3 regions of the Streptomyces sp. NPDC026417 genome follow, and region 3 is predicted to be linked to each of the others. Evidence: riboswitches for the same ligand, from Rfam matches in the RefSeq annotation. Region 3 holds a riboswitch; each other region holds the start of a gene.

Region 1 (5,229 bases), on a different contig from region 3:
CGACTTCCGGGACTGGGCGGGCATGATGATCCGGCACGGGGGCGGACCGCGGGGCGGTGTCGCCCGGTCGGTCAAGAAGATGCGGGGCTATCTCGCGGAGCTGATCCACCGGAAGCGGGCGGCGCTCACGGACCGTCCGGAACCCGGCGAGGACCTCATCTCCGGACTCATCCGGGCCTCGGACCACGGTGAGCACCTCACCGAGAACGAGGCCGCGGCGATGGCCTTCATCCTCCTCTTCGCCGGTTTCGAGACGACGGTCAACCTCATCGGCAACGGGACCTACGCCCTGCTCACCCATCCCGAGCAGCGGCGGCGGCTGCAGTCCTCCCTCGCCGCCGGAGAGACCGCCCTGCTGGAGACGGGTGTCGAGGAACTCCTCCGCTTCGACGGGCCCGTGGAGCTGGCCACCTGGCGGTTCGCCACCGAGGCGGTCCGGCTCGGCGGACAGGACATCGCCGCCGGCGACCCCGTCCTCGTCGTCCTCGCGGCCGCCGACCGCGACCCCGAGCGCTTCGAACAGCCGGACACCCTGGACCTCTCGCGGCGCGACAACCAGCACCTCGGATACGGGCACGGCATCCACTACTGCCTCGGTGCGCCGCTCGCCCGGCTGGAGGGGCAGACCGCCCTGGCCACGCTGCTCACCCGGCTCCCTGACCTGCAACTCGCCGGCGACCCGGCCGACCTGCGCTGGCGGGGCGGTCTCATCATGCGGGGACTGCGCACGCTTCCGGTGGAGTTCACGCCTGCCCGATAGGGCGTGCCGGGGAGCCCGTGTGCCGCCCGGACCGTACGCGGATGCGGCCCGTTCAAACATGACACACCGTCAATACTGTGATCTTCACGTGATCTGCGCTGCATCGACTTGTGACAAGCGTTCGAGTCCCGATACGTTCACGCATCAACGCGGTGGATCTTCCGTCGCGTCTGTCATTGCTGTCTCCGAAAGGCCACCGCATGCTCTCCGGGAACGGTCGTCACCGTCGCCCCCGCCAGGCTCCGGCGCTCATCGTCGCGGCAGGAGTAACCGGATCGGCCATCGCCATCCCGTTGCTCGGCGCAACCGGCGCGAGCGCCGCAGACGGCACCACGTGGGACCGGGTCGCGGAGTGCGAGAGCGGCGGCTCCTGGAGTGCCGACAGCGGCAACGGGTACTACGGCGGCCTGCAGATGACCCAGGAGAACTGGGAGAAGTACGGCGGCCTGGCGTACGCGCCGAGCCCCGACGAGGCCAGCCGCTCGCAGCAGATAGCCGTCGCCGAGAAGCTTCTCGACGGACAGGGCCTGGCCGCCTGGCCCACCTGCGGGCCGCTCTCCGGCCTCAGCAAGAAGTCGGCCTCCGTCGAGGTCGACACGGGCATCGGCGAGGACCCCTCGTCGCCGACCGGTTCCGCCTCGCCGGATTCGTCCCCTTCGGACGACTCGTCCGGTTCGGGCGGCCTGTCGAACGGCAGCCCCTCGGGCAAGCCTTCCGCGAGCGCGTCCGCCGACCCGTCGAAGTCCGGCGCGGCCTCGGGGGCGACGTCGAAGCCGAGCAAGGACGCCGGCGACTCCAAGGGTGCGGACAACTCGGACACGGGCAAGGCGAAAGCGGACGACTCGGACAAGTCGGGTCGGAGTGAAGCCCCTTCGGGCGGGTCCGCGAGCGAAGCGGCCGGCACCGGCCGGCACCGCGGCGGCATCGCCGAGGACGAGGCGGGCTCGGGCGCGACCGCCGGGCGCGCACAGGAGTCCTCCGGCCGCCACGCCTCGCGCAGCGCCGACGCCACGTCCGACGCGACGGAAGGCTCGTACACGGTCCGTCTCGGGGACAGTCTCACGAGCATCGCCGACTCCCTTGCGGTCCAGGGCGGGTGGAGTGAGCTGTACGAGGTGAACGAGAAGACGGTCGGCGCCGACCCGGACCTCATTCACCCCGGTCAGAGCCTTGAGGTCACCGAAGACTAAGTGGTCGTCAGGCGGCGAATCGGGTACAAAACAGCGGTAGTTCACGTCATGGTTCGCACCGCAATGTCCGGTTTGGTGAGAGTGAGACATGAGTCTCAGAAGCCCTGATCGTCTTTGAAATTCCGGCGGTCGCGTGTCTACGGTCGTGACCGCTCGCCACAGCGGGCCCCGACGGTCGCAACGCCGAATCCTGCCAGCGGCCGTCCGGGAACAGTCGTCGCGCAAGCGCCGCAGGCAGGAGCGGGGGACCCAAGGTAAGTGCCGGGCCCGGGAGTTGAGAGACCTCCGGGAACGGCTTGGGGTGAAGTCGGGCGCCAGCGGCGCACGACCGGGCACTCACCCGCCCGAACCCGACAGCTCACCTCGCAGGCGTCGGTGAGGGGATCACTTCATGCTGCTCAACAGCAAGGGCAAGCACCGCCGCCCGTCCAAGGCCGCCCGTGTCGCCACGCTCGCCGGTGTCACCGGTGTCGCCATCGCCGCTCCGCTGATGGCCGCCGGCAACGCCTCCGCCGCCACCACCTCCGAGTGGGACGCCGTCGCCCAGTGCGAGTCCGGCGGCAACTGGTCCATCAACACCGGCAACGGCTACTACGGCGGTCTGCAGTTCTCCGCCTCCACCTGGTCCGCGTACGGCGGCTCCGCCTACGCCTCCACGGCCGACCAGGCCTCCAAGTCCGAGCAGATCGCCGTCGCCGAGAAGGTGCTCGCCGCGCAGGGCAAGGGTGCCTGGCCGACCTGCGGCACCGGCCTGTCCGGCGCCTCCACCGGCGGCACCTCGACGGACACCGGTTCGCAGAGCACGGCTCAGCCGCAGCAGCAGGCCCCCCAGTCGCAGGACCAGCGCGCCTCGCGTTCCTCGGAGCGGGAGACCGCCAAGAAGACCGTCGAGACCCCGACCGGCAAGAAGGTCGAGAAGGGTGACGGCGAGTACAAGGTCGTCAAGGGCGACACCCTCAGCTCCATCGCCGAGGAGAAGAAGGTCAAGGGCGGCTGGCAGAAGCTGTTCAAGCTGAACAAGGACATCGTCGACGATGCCGACTTCATCTTCCCGGGTCAGCAGCTCCACCTCAGCTGACACCGGCTGACTTCGGCCTCCGGGCCGATCCCGGCCCTCCCCCGCGCGGGGTCTCCCCCCAGGGGACCCCGTGAGGGCCATCCCGTCCCCACGGGCTCCCCGCTCCGGTGCGTGTTCCCCCGTACGCACCGGAGCGGGGCATTTTCATGTGTGCGCCGGGACCGCCGGTCGCGGCGGTACCTGTACGGGGCAGGTTTTTGTTCCGTTCGGAAACAATTTACTCTCGGTTCTGTCCATGGGGTGGTCGACCGGCTGGCCGATCGCCCCGGGCCGGTTAGGCTCATGTCGCGGAGCCGACCGCGGCTCCGTGCAGCAGCGGGCCAAGGGGCTCCGCGTACCCGCGTCACATCCCAGAAGGAGATGCTCGTGCCGTCCATCGACGTCGTCGTAGCCCGGGAAATCCTCGACTCGCGAGGGAACCCCACCGTCGAGGTCGAGGTCGGCCTCGACGACGGCAGCACGGGTCGTGCCGCCGTTCCCTCCGGCGCCTCCACCGGTGCCTTCGAGGCCATCGAGCTGCGCGACGGTGACCCCAACCGCTACCAGGGCAAGGGTGTCGAGAAGGCCGTCCTCGCGGTCATCGAGCAGATCGGCCCGGAGCTCGTCGGCTACGACGCCACCGAGCAGCGCCTGATCGACCAGGCGATGTTCGACCTGGACGCCACCGACAACAAGGGCTCGCTCGGCGCCAACGCCATCCTCGGCGTCTCCCTCGCCGTCGCGCACGCCGCCTCCGAGGCCAGCGACCTGCCGCTGTTCCGCTACCTGGGCGGTCCGAACGCGCACCTGCTGCCCGTCCCGATGATGAACATCCTGAACGGCGGCTCGCACGCCGACTCCAACGTGGACATCCAGGAGTTCATGATCGCGCCGATCGGTGCGGAGTCCTTCTCCGAGGCGCTGCGCTGGGGCGCCGAGGTCTACCACACCCTCAAGAAGGTGCTGAAGACCAAGGGTCTGTCCACGGGCCTCGGCGACGAGGGCGGCTTCGCCCCGAACCTGGAGTCCAACCGCGCCGCGCTCGACCTCATCATCGAGGCCATCAAGCAGGCCGGCTACGTCCCCGGTGAGCAGATCGCGCTCGCGCTCGACGTCGCCGCGTCCGAGTTCTACAAGGACGGCAACTACGAGTTCGAGGGCAAGTCCCGCTCGGCCGCCGAGATGACCGAGTACTACGAGGAGCTCGTCTCCGCCTACCCGCTGGTCTCCATCGAGGACCCGCTGTACGAGGACGACTGGGCCGGCTGGAAGGTCATCACCGACAAGCTGGGCGACAAGGTCCAGATCGTCGGCGACGACCTCTTCGTCACCAACCCGGAGCGCCTGGCCCGCGGCATCGAGGAGGGCTCCGCCAACGCCCTGCTCGTCAAGGTCAACCAGATCGGCTCGCTGACCGAGACCCTGGACGCCGTCGAGCTGGCCCAGCGCAACGGCTTCAAGTGCATGATGTCCCACCGCTCCGGCGAGACCGAGGACGTCACCATCGCCGACCTCGCCGTCGCGGTGAACTGCGGCCAGATCAAGACCGGCGCCCCGGCCCGCTCGGACCGCGTCGCCAAGTACAACCAGCTGCTGCGCATCGAGGAGATCCTCGACGACGCCGCGGTCTACGCCGGCCGCTCGGCGTTCCCCCGCTTCAAGGGCTGATCCGTAGGAAGCGTCGTCCGTACGTCCCCGTACTCGGTCCCGTACCGTGTGCGGGGACGTACGCACGTGACGGGCTTGTGCCGGGGAGGCGGGATTCATGGCCGTGAAGGACCGGGACCGGTTCTCCACCACGACCAGGCTGCGGCTGCTCGGTGAGCAGACGGCGGCCCGCGTCTACCGCTCCCAGACCAAACGGCAGGCCCGCCGCTCCCGCCTGACGGGCCGTGCGGCGCTGCTCGCGCTGGTCCTGTGCTCCCTGATCGTGGCCCTCGCGTACCCGATAAGGCAGTACGTGTCCCAGCGTGCCGAGGTCGCCGAGCTGGAGCGGCAGCAGGAGCAGGCCCGGCAGCGGGTCGAGCAGCTGCGCGACCTCAAGGCCCGCTGGCAGGACGACGCCTACGCCGAGCAGCAGATCCGGCAGCGGCTGCACTACGTGATGCCGGGCGAGACCGGTTACATCGTGATCGACCCGGACGCGGTGCAGAAGTCGCGCACCGACCTGGGGGCGGCCGACCGTCCCTGGTACGCCAACGTCTGGGACGGCGTGGACAAAT
Region 2 (5,229 bases), on a different contig from region 3:
CTATGCCGCCTGGCCCTTCCACCGTGCCGCCTGGACCAACGCCCGCCACGGCGCCGCCACCATGGACACGCTCGTCTCGGTGGGTACGTCGGCCGCCTTCGGATGGTCGCTGTGGGCGCTGTTCCTCGGTTCCGCCGGCACCCCCGGCATGACCCACCCCTTCGAGCTCACCATCGCCCGCGTCGACGGGGCCGGGAACATCTATCTGGAGGCGGCCGCCGGTGTCACCGCGTTCCTCCTGGCCGGCAGGTACTTCGAGGCACGCTCCAAGCGCCGGGCCGGTGCCGCCCTCAGGACACTGCTGGAGCTGGGGGCCAAGGAGGTCACCGTCCTGCGGGAGGGCCGCGAGCGGCTGATCCCCGTCGGTGAGCTGCGCGCCGGGGACCGCTTCGTCGTCCGGCCGGGGGAGAAGATCGCCACCGACGGCGTCGTCGTCGAGGGCGCCTCGGCGGTGGACGCCTCCCTGCTGACCGGCGAATCGGTGCCGGTCGAGACCGGTGTCGGTGACGCGGTCACGGGGGCCGCCCTGAACGCCGGTGGCCGACTGGTCGTCGAGGCCACCCGCGTCGGCGCCGACACCCAACTGGCCCGCATGGCCCGGCTGGTGGAGGACGCGCAGAGCGGAAAGGCGGCGGCCCAGCGCCTGGCCGACCGGATCTCCGCCGTGTTCGTGCCCGTCGTCATCGCCCTCGCGCTCGGCACCCTCGGCTTCTGGCTGGGCAGCGGGGCCGGCCTCACGGCCGCGTTCACCGCGGCGGTGGCCGTCCTGGTCATCGCCTGCCCCTGTGCCCTGGGCCTGGCGACCCCCACCGCGCTCATGGTCGGCACGGGGCGCGGCGCGCAGTTGGGCATTCTGATCAAGGGTCCCGAGATGCTGGAGACCACCCGCGGGGTCGACACGATCCTCCTGGACAAGACCGGCACCGTCACCACCGGGCGGATGACGCTGCTCGCCGTCCACACCGCCGACGGGGCCGACGAGGCCGAGGTGCTGCGGCTTGCGGGAGCCCTGGAGCACGCCTCGGAGCATCCCGTCGCCCGGGCCGTCGTCGCCGCGGCGACCGAGCGGGACCTCGCCCTGCCCGTCCCGGAGGATTTCGCGGGCATCGCCGGACTGGGGGTGCAGGGCGTCGTGGACGGACACGCCGTCCTCGCCGGCCGCGTCCGCCTCCTGCGGGAGAGGGCGGTGAGCCTGCCCGCCGGACTGGAGCGCGCCGCGGCCGGGGCCGAGGCCGCCGGGCGCACCGCGGTCGTGGTCGCCTGGGACGGGGAGGCCCGCGCGGTCCTGGAGGTCGCCGACGCGGTCAAGGAGACCAGTGCCGAGGCCGTCCGGCGGCTGCGCGGCCTCGGCCTCACGCCGGTGCTGCTGACCGGGGACAACAGGACGGTCGCCGCGTCCGTGGCGGCCGAGGTCGGCATCGACGAGGTGATCGCGGAGGTCATGCCCGAGGACAAGGCCGGTGTCGTCGAGCGCCTTCAGGGCCAAGGCCGCAGCGTCGCCATGGTCGGGGACGGCGTCAACGACGCCGCCGCCCTGGCCCGGGCCGACCTCGGCCTCGCGATGGGCACCGGCACCGACGCGGCCATCGAGGCCGCCGATCTCACCCTCGTCCGCGGCGACCTGCGGGCGGCGGCCGACGCGATCCGGCTGGCCCGCAGGACCCTGCGCACCATCAGGTCCAACCTGTTCTGGGCCTTCGCCTACAACGTCGCCGCCCTGCCGCTCGCCGCGGCGGGCCTGCTCAATCCGATGATCGCCGGAGCCGCCATGGCGCTCTCCTCGGTCTTCGTGGTCGGCAACTCCCTGCGGCTGCGCGGCTTCCGGGCCCTCGCCTGACGGCGTCCGCACCGCCTCCGGTGCGAGGCGTCACCCGGACCGGGGTGACGCCTCGCCGCGTCGCGCGTCCCCCCTGTCGCTTCTGGGTGTTCTGCCCGTTTTGCCTGCAAAGCGGCCAACTAGCAATGAATTAGGGCCTGGTGGCGTGCGGTCGAGTGAGCAGCGTCATAACGGTGACAATGCGTGGCGTTCCGGGATTCTCAAATCCGCAGCATTTCCGGGGGGATTACGGACCAGGAAAGATCGCCTATCCACGGACAGTGACCGCCAATTCGGGCATGGATCAAGAAAGGGGTGTGCACAGAAACCCCACAAGCTTGTCGACGCACTCTCATGTCGCTTACGTTCACCCTCACTCCGGACGGACGCCCAATCCTGCCGCCGCCCGGAATCCCGCACACTCACCCGTACACGGCAGGAGCGGGGGACCCACAGGCACGACGCCTGTTCCGGTCTCCGGAACAGGCTTGGGGTAAAGCCGCGCGCAACGCGGCCGGGCATCTCCAGCTCGCACCCGACAGCTCACCTCGCAGGCGCCGGAGAGGAATTCGCCATGCCCGCCAAGGGTAAGCACCGCCGTCCGAAGTCCCTGCGCTTCTCCCGCACCATCGCCGTCGCCGGAACCGGTGGCGCCGCGCTCGCGCTGCCCTTGATGGGAGCCGCCGGCGCCCACGCCGCCACCCCGACGGCCGCCGTCTCCTCCGCCGCGGAGAAGACCGTCGCCTCCGCTCCCGTCGCCGCCCAGAAGGCCACGACGAAGACGTACGCGGTGAAGTCCGGCGACTCCCTCGCGAAGATCGCTGACGAGCAGCACGTCAGCGGCGGCTGGAAGAAGCTCTACGCCGACAACCGCAAGGTCATCGGCGGCGACCCCGCGCTGATCCACCCCGGCCTGAAGCTGACCCTCGGCGGCAAGGCCGCGGCCAAGGCCGCCCCGTCGTCCGGCACGAGCACCCAGACGACCAAGACCCAGGCCGCTCCGGCCGCCAACACCTCCGGCTACACGCTGCCCGTCGAGGGCGCCACGGTCGGCACCTCCTACAGGACCGCGGGCAGCATGTGGTCCAGCGGCTACCACACCGGCGTCGACTTCGTGGTCCCGACCGGCACCTCCATCAAGTCCGTGGGCCCGGGCACCGTCGTCTCGGCCGGCTGGGGCGGCGCCTACGGCAACCAGGTCGTCATCCGGCACACCGACGGCCAGTACTCCCAGTACGCCCACATGTCCTCGCTGTCCGTCTCGGCCGGGCAGACCGTGACCGGCGGCCAGCAGATAGGCCTGTCCGGCGCGACCGGCAACGTCACCGGACCGCACCTGCACTTCGAGATCCGCACCAGCCCGGACTACGGCTCGGACGTGGACCCGATCGCGTACCTCCGCGCGCACGGCGTCTCCATCGGCTGACGCCCGCACCGCCGCCGAAGGCCGGACCCCCGATCCCCGGGGTCCGGCCTTCGGCGTGCCACGCGTGCGCGGGCGTTGAGGCTCGTCAACCGCCCCTGTACGGCGCCTTATTCCGGGATTGACCAATACTTGACGAGTGGCTTATCTCACCGCCCGTCAACCCCTTCCTACGGTCGCGTAGCTCACATCGCACGGTGAATCATGGGCCGATGTGGCAGACGATTCGAAGAGTGACAACAGAGCAGTGATCGGGTCGTACGTGGCGGTGGGGGACAGCTTCACCGAGGGCGTCGGCGATCCCGGTCCGGACGGGGCCTTCGTCGGCTGGGCCGACCGGTTCGCGGTGCTGCTCGCCGACCGGCGCCCCGAGGGCGACTTCGGCTACACCAATCTCGCCGTACGCGGGAAGCTGCTGGACCAGATCGTCGAGAGCCAGCTCCAGCAGGCCAAGGCGCTGGCCCCGGACCTGGTCTCCTTCTGCGCGGGCGGCAACGACATCATCCGGCCGGGCACCGACCCCGACGAGGTCGCCGAGCGCTTCGAGCGGGCGGTCGCCGACCTCACGTCGGCCGTCGGCACCGTCCTCGTGACCACCGGGTTCGACACCCGCGGCGTGCCCGTGCTCAAGCATCTGCGCGGCAAGATCGCCACGTACAACGGGCATGTGCGGGCGATCGCCGACCGCTACGGCTGCCCGGTGCTCGACCTGTGGTCCCTGAGGACCATCCAGGACCGGCGTGCCTGGGACGGCGACCGGCTGCATCTCTCGCCCGAGGGCCACACCCGGGTCGCCCTGCGGGCCGGCCAGGTCCTCGGCCTGGAGGTCCCGGCGGACCCCGACCAGCCCTGGCCGCCGCTGCCGCCGCGGGGCACCTTCGAGATGCGCCGCGACAACATCCAGTGGGCCCGGGAGTATCTGGTGCCGTGGATCGGACGCCGGCTGCGCGGCGAGTCCTCCGGGGACCACGTGGCGGCCAAGGGCAGCCTGTCGCCGGACGACATCAAGCTGCGGATCGCACCGGCGGTGTGAGGGGCGGCGGGCCGGGGTCCCGGTGACTCCGGTGCCGGCCCGGCGTGTGCGAGGTCGGCCGGGGTGTGGTCCTTTCGCAGTGCGGCGCCGAGCCGTGCCGAGCAGCGCCCCAGCCGGGCCGTACCGCGCCGAGCCGGGTCCGAGCCGGTCCCGTCCGATCCGCTCGTCCGGGGTCGGACGGGCGGAGGTGGCCGGGCAGGGACGGGGGGGCCGGTGTTCTCGGCTGCCGGGGTTCAGCCGGGCGGGGAAGTCAGCGCCTCGCGCTCCAGGCCCAGTTCGCGTGCGAGGGCCTCGTCCACCCAGGCCCGGGTGCGCGCCCGCGACACCGCACCGGGGTACGCGGTCATCTGCACGGCGAGACCGTCCAGCAGGGCGGTGAGCCGCAGGGCCGCGCCCATGGCGTCCGGGCACCGGAACTCGCCCGCGGCCACGCCCTCCGCGATCACCTCGGCGATCGCGGCCTTCCACTGCCGGTCGAGATCCTGGGTGACCTCCCGCAGACCCGGCTCGCGCAGGGCCACGGCCCAGCCCTCGATCCACAGCCGCCAACCCTTGGCCTGCCCGGTCGGCGCGTACCAGCGGACCGCCGCGCGCAGCCGCTTCAGCGCCGAGGTGCGGCGGCCCAGCAGTTTGCGCAGCCGGGCGAGATCGTCCTCGGCGGCGAACGTGAACGCCTCGGCGACCAGCTTCTCCTTGGTCGAGAAGTGGTACAGGACCAGCGCGTTGCTGACGCCGAGCGCCGTGGCCACGTCGGCGATGCGCACCGCCGCCACGCCGCGCTCCTCGATCTGCCCGATGGCAGCCCGCAGCAGCTCCTCCCGCCGCTGGACCACACTCAACCGCACTCTCGCCACGCGGCAACCCTAATCCGTCGCCCGGGACACGGCGGACACGGACCCTGGCCCGGAGGCGGGCGGCGGACCGCCGTCCGGGACGCAACGCCCGGCCGTCACCGGT
Region 3 (5,229 bases):
TCGCGCTGGCCTGCGAACTGGCCGCGCAGTGCCCGCCGTCGCGGACCGCGTTCAGCGTGGGCGCGGTCGTGGTGGCGGCGGACGGCACCGAGATCTCCCGCGGGTACTCCCGCGAGGGCGACCCGGTGGAGCACGCCGAGGAGGCCGCGCTCGCCAAGGCAGACCCGGCGGACCCGCGGTTGGCCGGGGCCACCGTCTACAGCAGCCTGGAGCCCTGCGCCCGCCGTGCCTCCCGGCCGTCGCCCTGTGCCCGGCTGATCCTCGACGCCGGGGTACGGCGGGTGGTGACCGCCTGGCGGGAGCCCGACACGTTCGTCACCGGCGCCGACGGCAGCGGGGTCCTGACGGCCGGGGGCGCCGACGTCGTCGTGCTCGCGGAGTACGAGGAGGCGGCCAAGGCACCCAACCGGCACCTCCGGCCGGCCGCGGGACCCGACCGGCGGTGACCGTCCGCCCGCGCCCGGCGACCGGCCCGGGCCGGTCCTGCCGACCGGCGGGACCGCCCCGATAGCCCTGGTCGAGACCGGTGCCGGGACAACGTGTGTGCTGGGGACCCCGCGAATGGCGTACAGTGGTCTCAACGACGCGGGGTGGAGCAGCTCGGTAGCTCGCTGGGCTCATAACCCAGAGGTCGCAGGTTCAAATCCTGTCCCCGCTACTGAAGGCCCAGGGCCGGAACTCGGATCATCGAGTTCCGGCCCTGAGTCGTTTCCGCGCCCGGCGGGCCCGCCCGCCGGGCCGCGTGCCCGCCCGGAGTCATCCGGTCGGTCCACACCGCTCGCCGCCCGCCTCCTCGGCGGGAAGCCTGGACGGGTGGGGCAGTCAGGTGGCGCGCAGCGGCCGGAGGAGCCGGAGTCCGGCGGGGCCGGGGACGGGTTCTCCGACGTCGGCGACCGTGTCGGGGCACGCGTCGGCGGCCGGTTGCCCGAAGGCGGTGCGCCGGACCGTGACGGCGGCCCCGCGGACGACGGCCGGGCTCCCCTGGGGCGCGAGCGGGCCGGGGGGCGGCTGCCGGGTGACCCGGTGCCCGACCCGGGGCTGGGGAACGCGTCGCCGACCGCCTCCCGTACATCGTCGGTCCGCTCGCCCGCGACCGGCAGCCGACGGGTCTCGACCGCCCGCGCCCTCCTGCGTGCCCTGCCCGCGCTGCTCGTCGTGGCCGGCATGGCCTACGACTACGCCACCCCGTCGCAGTTCACGGCGGCCCCCTTCTTCACGGCCGCGCCCTTGGTCGCCGCTCCCCTCTTCTCCCTGCGCGGCACCGTCCTGACCGGTCTGGCCGGCCTCGCCGCCGTCCTCTCGGTCCACATGGAACTCGGCATCGTCCTGCACGCGGACGCGGTCACCGAACTGGTCACCGTCGCCACCGTCACCGTGCTGGCCGTCCTCATCAACATCCTCGTCCGCCGCTCCGACGAACGGCTGGCCTCCGCGCGCGAGATCGCCGAGGCCGCCCAGCGGGCCGTCCTGCCGCGCCCGGACGAACGGATCGGGGGGCTGGAGGTGGCCGCGCGGTACGAGGCCGCGCAGGCCGACGCGTTCATCGGCGGTGACCTCTACGCGGTGCAGGACACCCCGTACGGCGTCCGGCTCGTCGTGGGGGACGTACGGGGCAAGGGGCTGGGGGCGGTGACGGCGGTGGCCGTCGTCATCGGCGCCTTCCGGGAGGCGGCCGAGCACGAGCCGACGCTGGAGGCGGTCGCCCAGCGGCTGGAGCGGGCGCTGGCCCGCGAGGGGACCCGGCGTGACGGGCTCGACGCCTTCGAGGGGTTCACCACGGCCGTCCTGGCGGAGGTCCCGTACGGGGACGGCGTCGTGCGCCTCCTCAACCGCGGTCATCCGCCGCCGCTGCTCCTGCACGCGGACGGCACCCTGCGCACGCTGGAGGCCGCCGAGTCCGCGCTGCCGCTGGGGATGGGCGAGCTCGGCACCTGGCCCGACCGCGCGGCCGTGGTGGCGTTCCCGACCGGGGCCACGCTGCTGCTCTACACGGACGGGCTCTCGGAGGCGCGCGACCCGGACGGGCGCTTCTACGATCCGGCGGTGCGCCTCGCCGGACGGGCCTTCCGCGACCCCGACGCCCTGCTCGCCACTCTCATCAAGGACGTCCACCGGCACACGGGGGACGGGACGACGGACGATCTGGCGCTGCTCGCGGTGCGGCGCCCGTGAGCCCCGGGCGGTCTGTCCGGGCCCTTGTCACCCCAGGTGACCGGATGACGCCGCTGCGCATAACAACTGACGAACCGTCAACTCATGTGTGGTTTAGAGAACCTGGCCAACTCGCCCGGTTTTCACCGCCCCTGACCCGTACGTCCGTGACGAAGACGTTAATGATCAGTCGGAACAGCTTGGAATAGAGGACCCGAGTCTATTAACGTTCGATAACGCAGCGCGGTCGTCCCAGCCGTCACAAGAGACGGCTCCGTGCGCACGCGCCGAATCCCGCAAGGGAACCGGGGAACCACCAACTTGGGGTGAATCGAGCGTCTTCCGCGGTGCACCGCACCCTGGTTGACGCGCGTAGGAGACCTTCCTGCTCCGAACCCGTCAGCTAACCCGGTAGGCGAGAAGGAAGGAAAGGAGCGCGCCCACGTGGCGTCAAACCGGCCTGCTCAAACCACCTCGTTCGCGCCGAGTGAGAAGCAGAGCGACACCTTCGGCTACGGCCACGGCAACGACGAGGGCCCCTGGGAGGAGTGGAATCCCACCGCGGATTCCGTCCGTCCCGTCCGTGGCCGGCACCGCGTCTCCAAGCAGCGCGGCGGAGGACTCGCCCGCAGCTCCACGGTTCTGGGCGTCGGCGTCATCGCCGCGGTCGGCGCGGGCGGCATGGCCACCGCGCAGAGCGGCAAGCCCCCGGTGTCCATCTCCATGCCCGACCTGTCGTCGGTCGCCGACTCCGCCAAGAACCTGATATCGGACGGCTCCGGCTCCCGGGCCCCCCAGGGCTCCGCCACTCCGCTCACCACCGCCGGTCTGACGACCTCGGACACCGCGCAGGGCAGCGCCGACGCGGGCGAGGCACTGCGCGCCCGCATCATGCAGCAGGCCGAGTCGCAGCAGGACCAGGTCGACCTCAAGGCCGCCGAGGCGGCGGAGGCCGCCGCGGTGAAGAAGGCCGCCGAGGAAGCCGCCAAGACGCAGGAAGAGGCCGAGACCAAGGCCGCCGCCGCCAAGAAGAAGGCGGAGCAGGAGGCCAAGGAGAAGGCGGAGGCGGAGCGCCTGGCCGAACTCGCCAAGAGCTACGCGCTGCCGACCTCCTCGTACACGCTCACCTCGCGCTTCGGTGACTCCGGCTCCATGTGGTCCTCCGGCTACCACACCGGACTCGACTTCGCGGCCCCCACCGGCACCCTGATCAAGGCCGTGCACAGCGGCACCATCACCGAGGCGGGCTGGGCCGGTTCGTACGGCTACCGCACGATCCTCACCCTCGACGACGGGACCGAGGTCTGGTTCTGCCACCAGTCCTCCATCAGTGTCAGCGTCGGGGCGAAGGTCGCGACCGGTGACGTCATCGGACGGGTCGGCGCCACCGGCAACGTGACCGGGCCGCACCTGCACATGGAGGTCCACCCGGGCGGCGCCGCCACCGGTATCGACCCGATGGCCTGGCTGCAGAGCAAGGGCCTCAACCCGTAGTCCCGAGCCCGGGGGCCGGACGTCGCGGCCGCGCCCCCGGAATACGTGGCCGCGCCAACCGTGTTGAGATCCACCATGACTTCTCTCCGCAAGCTCGGCCCGTCAGACCTCGAGGTCTTCCCGCTCGCCCTCGGCGGCAACGTCTTCGGCTGGACCGCCGACGAGGCGCAGTCCTTCGCCGTGCTGGACGCCTACGCGGCGGCCGGCGGCAACTTCGTGGACACCGCCGACACCTACTCCTCCTGGGCGCCCGGCAACGAGGGCGGTGAGTCGGAGACGATCATCGGCAAGTGGTTCGCCGAGCGCGGCAACCGGTCCGAGATCGTCCTCGCCACCAAGGCCGGCGCCCATCCCGCGTACAAGGGGCTGTCGCCCGACACCCTCAGGGCCGCGGCCGACGCGTCGCTGCGCCGCCTGGGGACGGACTACATCGACCTCTTCTACACGCACTACGACGACCCCTCGGTCCCGGTCGAGGAGATCATCGGCACCCTCGACGAGCTGGTGCGGGCCGGCAAGGTGCGTGCCATCGCGGCCTCCAACATCTCGCCGGAGCGCCTCCAGGAGTCCCTGGAGTTCTCCGACCGCGAGGGCGTCGCCCGGTACGTCGCCCTCCAGCCGCACTACAACCTCGTCTCGCGCGACACCTACGAGGGCCCGCTCCAGGAGATCGCCTCCCGGTCGGGCCTCGCCGCCGTCCCGTACTACGCCCTGGCCTCCGGCTTCCTGACCGGCAAGTACCGCCCGGGCACGACGGTCGACTCGGCGCGGGCCGCGGGCGCGGGCAAGCACCTGCAGACGGAGCGCGGCCCGCGCGTGCTGGCCGCTCTCGACGCCATCGCCGAGTCCCGGGGCGTCCCGCACGCCACGGTGGCCCTGGCCTGGCTCGCCGAACGCCCGACGGTGGCCGCACCGCTCGCCTCCGCCCGGACCGTCGAGCAGCTGCCGGCGCTCCTCGGGGTGGCCGACCTGACCCTCACGGACGAGGAACTGACGACGCTGTCGCAGGCCTCGGCCTAGGCCGGGGGTCCGCGCGGCCCGCACGCGCCGGGCCGCGCCGGGGCCCTGCCGCTACGACCGGTAGGGGTTGTACGCGGGATGGGTGTCGTAGGCGGGGTGCGCCGGACGGTGGGCCGCCGCCGGGTCGGCGTACGGCCCCGTGTAGAGCGGGGCGTACACCCCGGGCCACGGGGACGCGACCGCGGGCGCCGTCGCACGGGCCGCGTACGCGAGCGACGGGCGGGCGACCTCCCGGCGCCGCCACAGCTCGTGGAGCAGCTCCCTCTCCCGGATCACGAAGTCGGCGCCCGCGCGGCCCCGGCGCCCCCGGTGCCGGAGGAACGCGAGCGAGGTCGCGTACGCCTCGTACTCGGCGACCGAGCGTGCCGCGGCCCGGCCGAAGTGGTGGGCGGCGTAGTCGCGGGCCACGCGCCGGGCGCGCATGGAACCGAGCACGAAGGGCTCGGGCGGGGCCAGCCAGCCGGCGACGGCGTAGGCGGGCAGTTCCGCGCGCACCGTGCGCAGCTCGCGCTGCCGGGTCCAGATGACCAGCCAGGTGAGCAGGCCGAACGCGGGCACCATGAA

Evidence for each region. A riboswitch is a leader RNA that binds a small molecule or an ion and turns the genes downstream of it on or off. The one in region 3 is predicted to bind cyclic di-AMP.
Region 1: another riboswitch for cyclic di-AMP. It lies ahead of ACZ4NT_RS25280 (LysM peptidoglycan-binding domain-containing protein); the one in region 3 lies ahead of ACZ4NT_RS36495 (M23 family metallopeptidase).
Region 2: another riboswitch for cyclic di-AMP. It lies ahead of ACZ4NT_RS22545 (M23 family metallopeptidase); the one in region 3 lies ahead of ACZ4NT_RS36495 (M23 family metallopeptidase).

What each region holds. Positions count from the first base shown of each region.
Region 1 is NZ_JBVHPY010000017.1:37,550-42,778, reverse strand. Features, by position in the region: gene ACZ4NT_RS25290 (cytochrome P450 family protein) at 1-760, shown strand, start outside; gene ACZ4NT_RS25285 (transglycosylase family protein) at 961-1,950, shown strand; cyclic di-AMP (ydaO/yuaA leader) riboswitch at 2,167-2,337, shown strand; gene ACZ4NT_RS25280 (LysM peptidoglycan-binding domain-containing protein) at 2,342-3,028, shown strand; gene eno (phosphopyruvate hydratase) at 3,389-4,675, shown strand; gene ACZ4NT_RS25270 (septum formation initiator family protein) at 4,773-5,229, shown strand, end outside.
Region 2 is NZ_JBVHPY010000014.1:135,856-141,084, forward strand. Features, by position in the region: gene ACZ4NT_RS22540 (heavy metal translocating P-type ATPase) at 1-1,837, shown strand, start outside; cyclic di-AMP (ydaO/yuaA leader) riboswitch at 2,230-2,386, shown strand; gene ACZ4NT_RS22545 (M23 family metallopeptidase) at 2,391-3,242, shown strand; gene ACZ4NT_RS22550 (SGNH/GDSL hydrolase family protein) at 3,487-4,272, shown strand; gene ACZ4NT_RS22555 (TetR/AcrR family transcriptional regulator) at 4,506-5,126, opposite strand; gene ACZ4NT_RS22560 (Glu/Leu/Phe/Val dehydrogenase dimerization domain-containing protein) at 5,222-5,229, opposite strand, start outside.
Region 3 is NZ_JBVHPY010000042.1:5,317-10,545, forward strand. Features, by position in the region: gene ACZ4NT_RS36480 (dihydrofolate reductase family protein) at 1-446, shown strand, start outside; tRNA gene ACZ4NT_RS36485 (tRNA-Met) at 585-658, shown strand; gene ACZ4NT_RS36490 (PP2C family protein-serine/threonine phosphatase) at 814-2,172, shown strand; cyclic di-AMP (ydaO/yuaA leader) riboswitch at 2,427-2,584, shown strand; gene ACZ4NT_RS36495 (M23 family metallopeptidase) at 2,596-3,645, shown strand; gene ACZ4NT_RS36500 (aldo/keto reductase) at 3,721-4,665, shown strand; gene ACZ4NT_RS36505 (PrsW family intramembrane metalloprotease) at 4,717-5,229, opposite strand, start outside.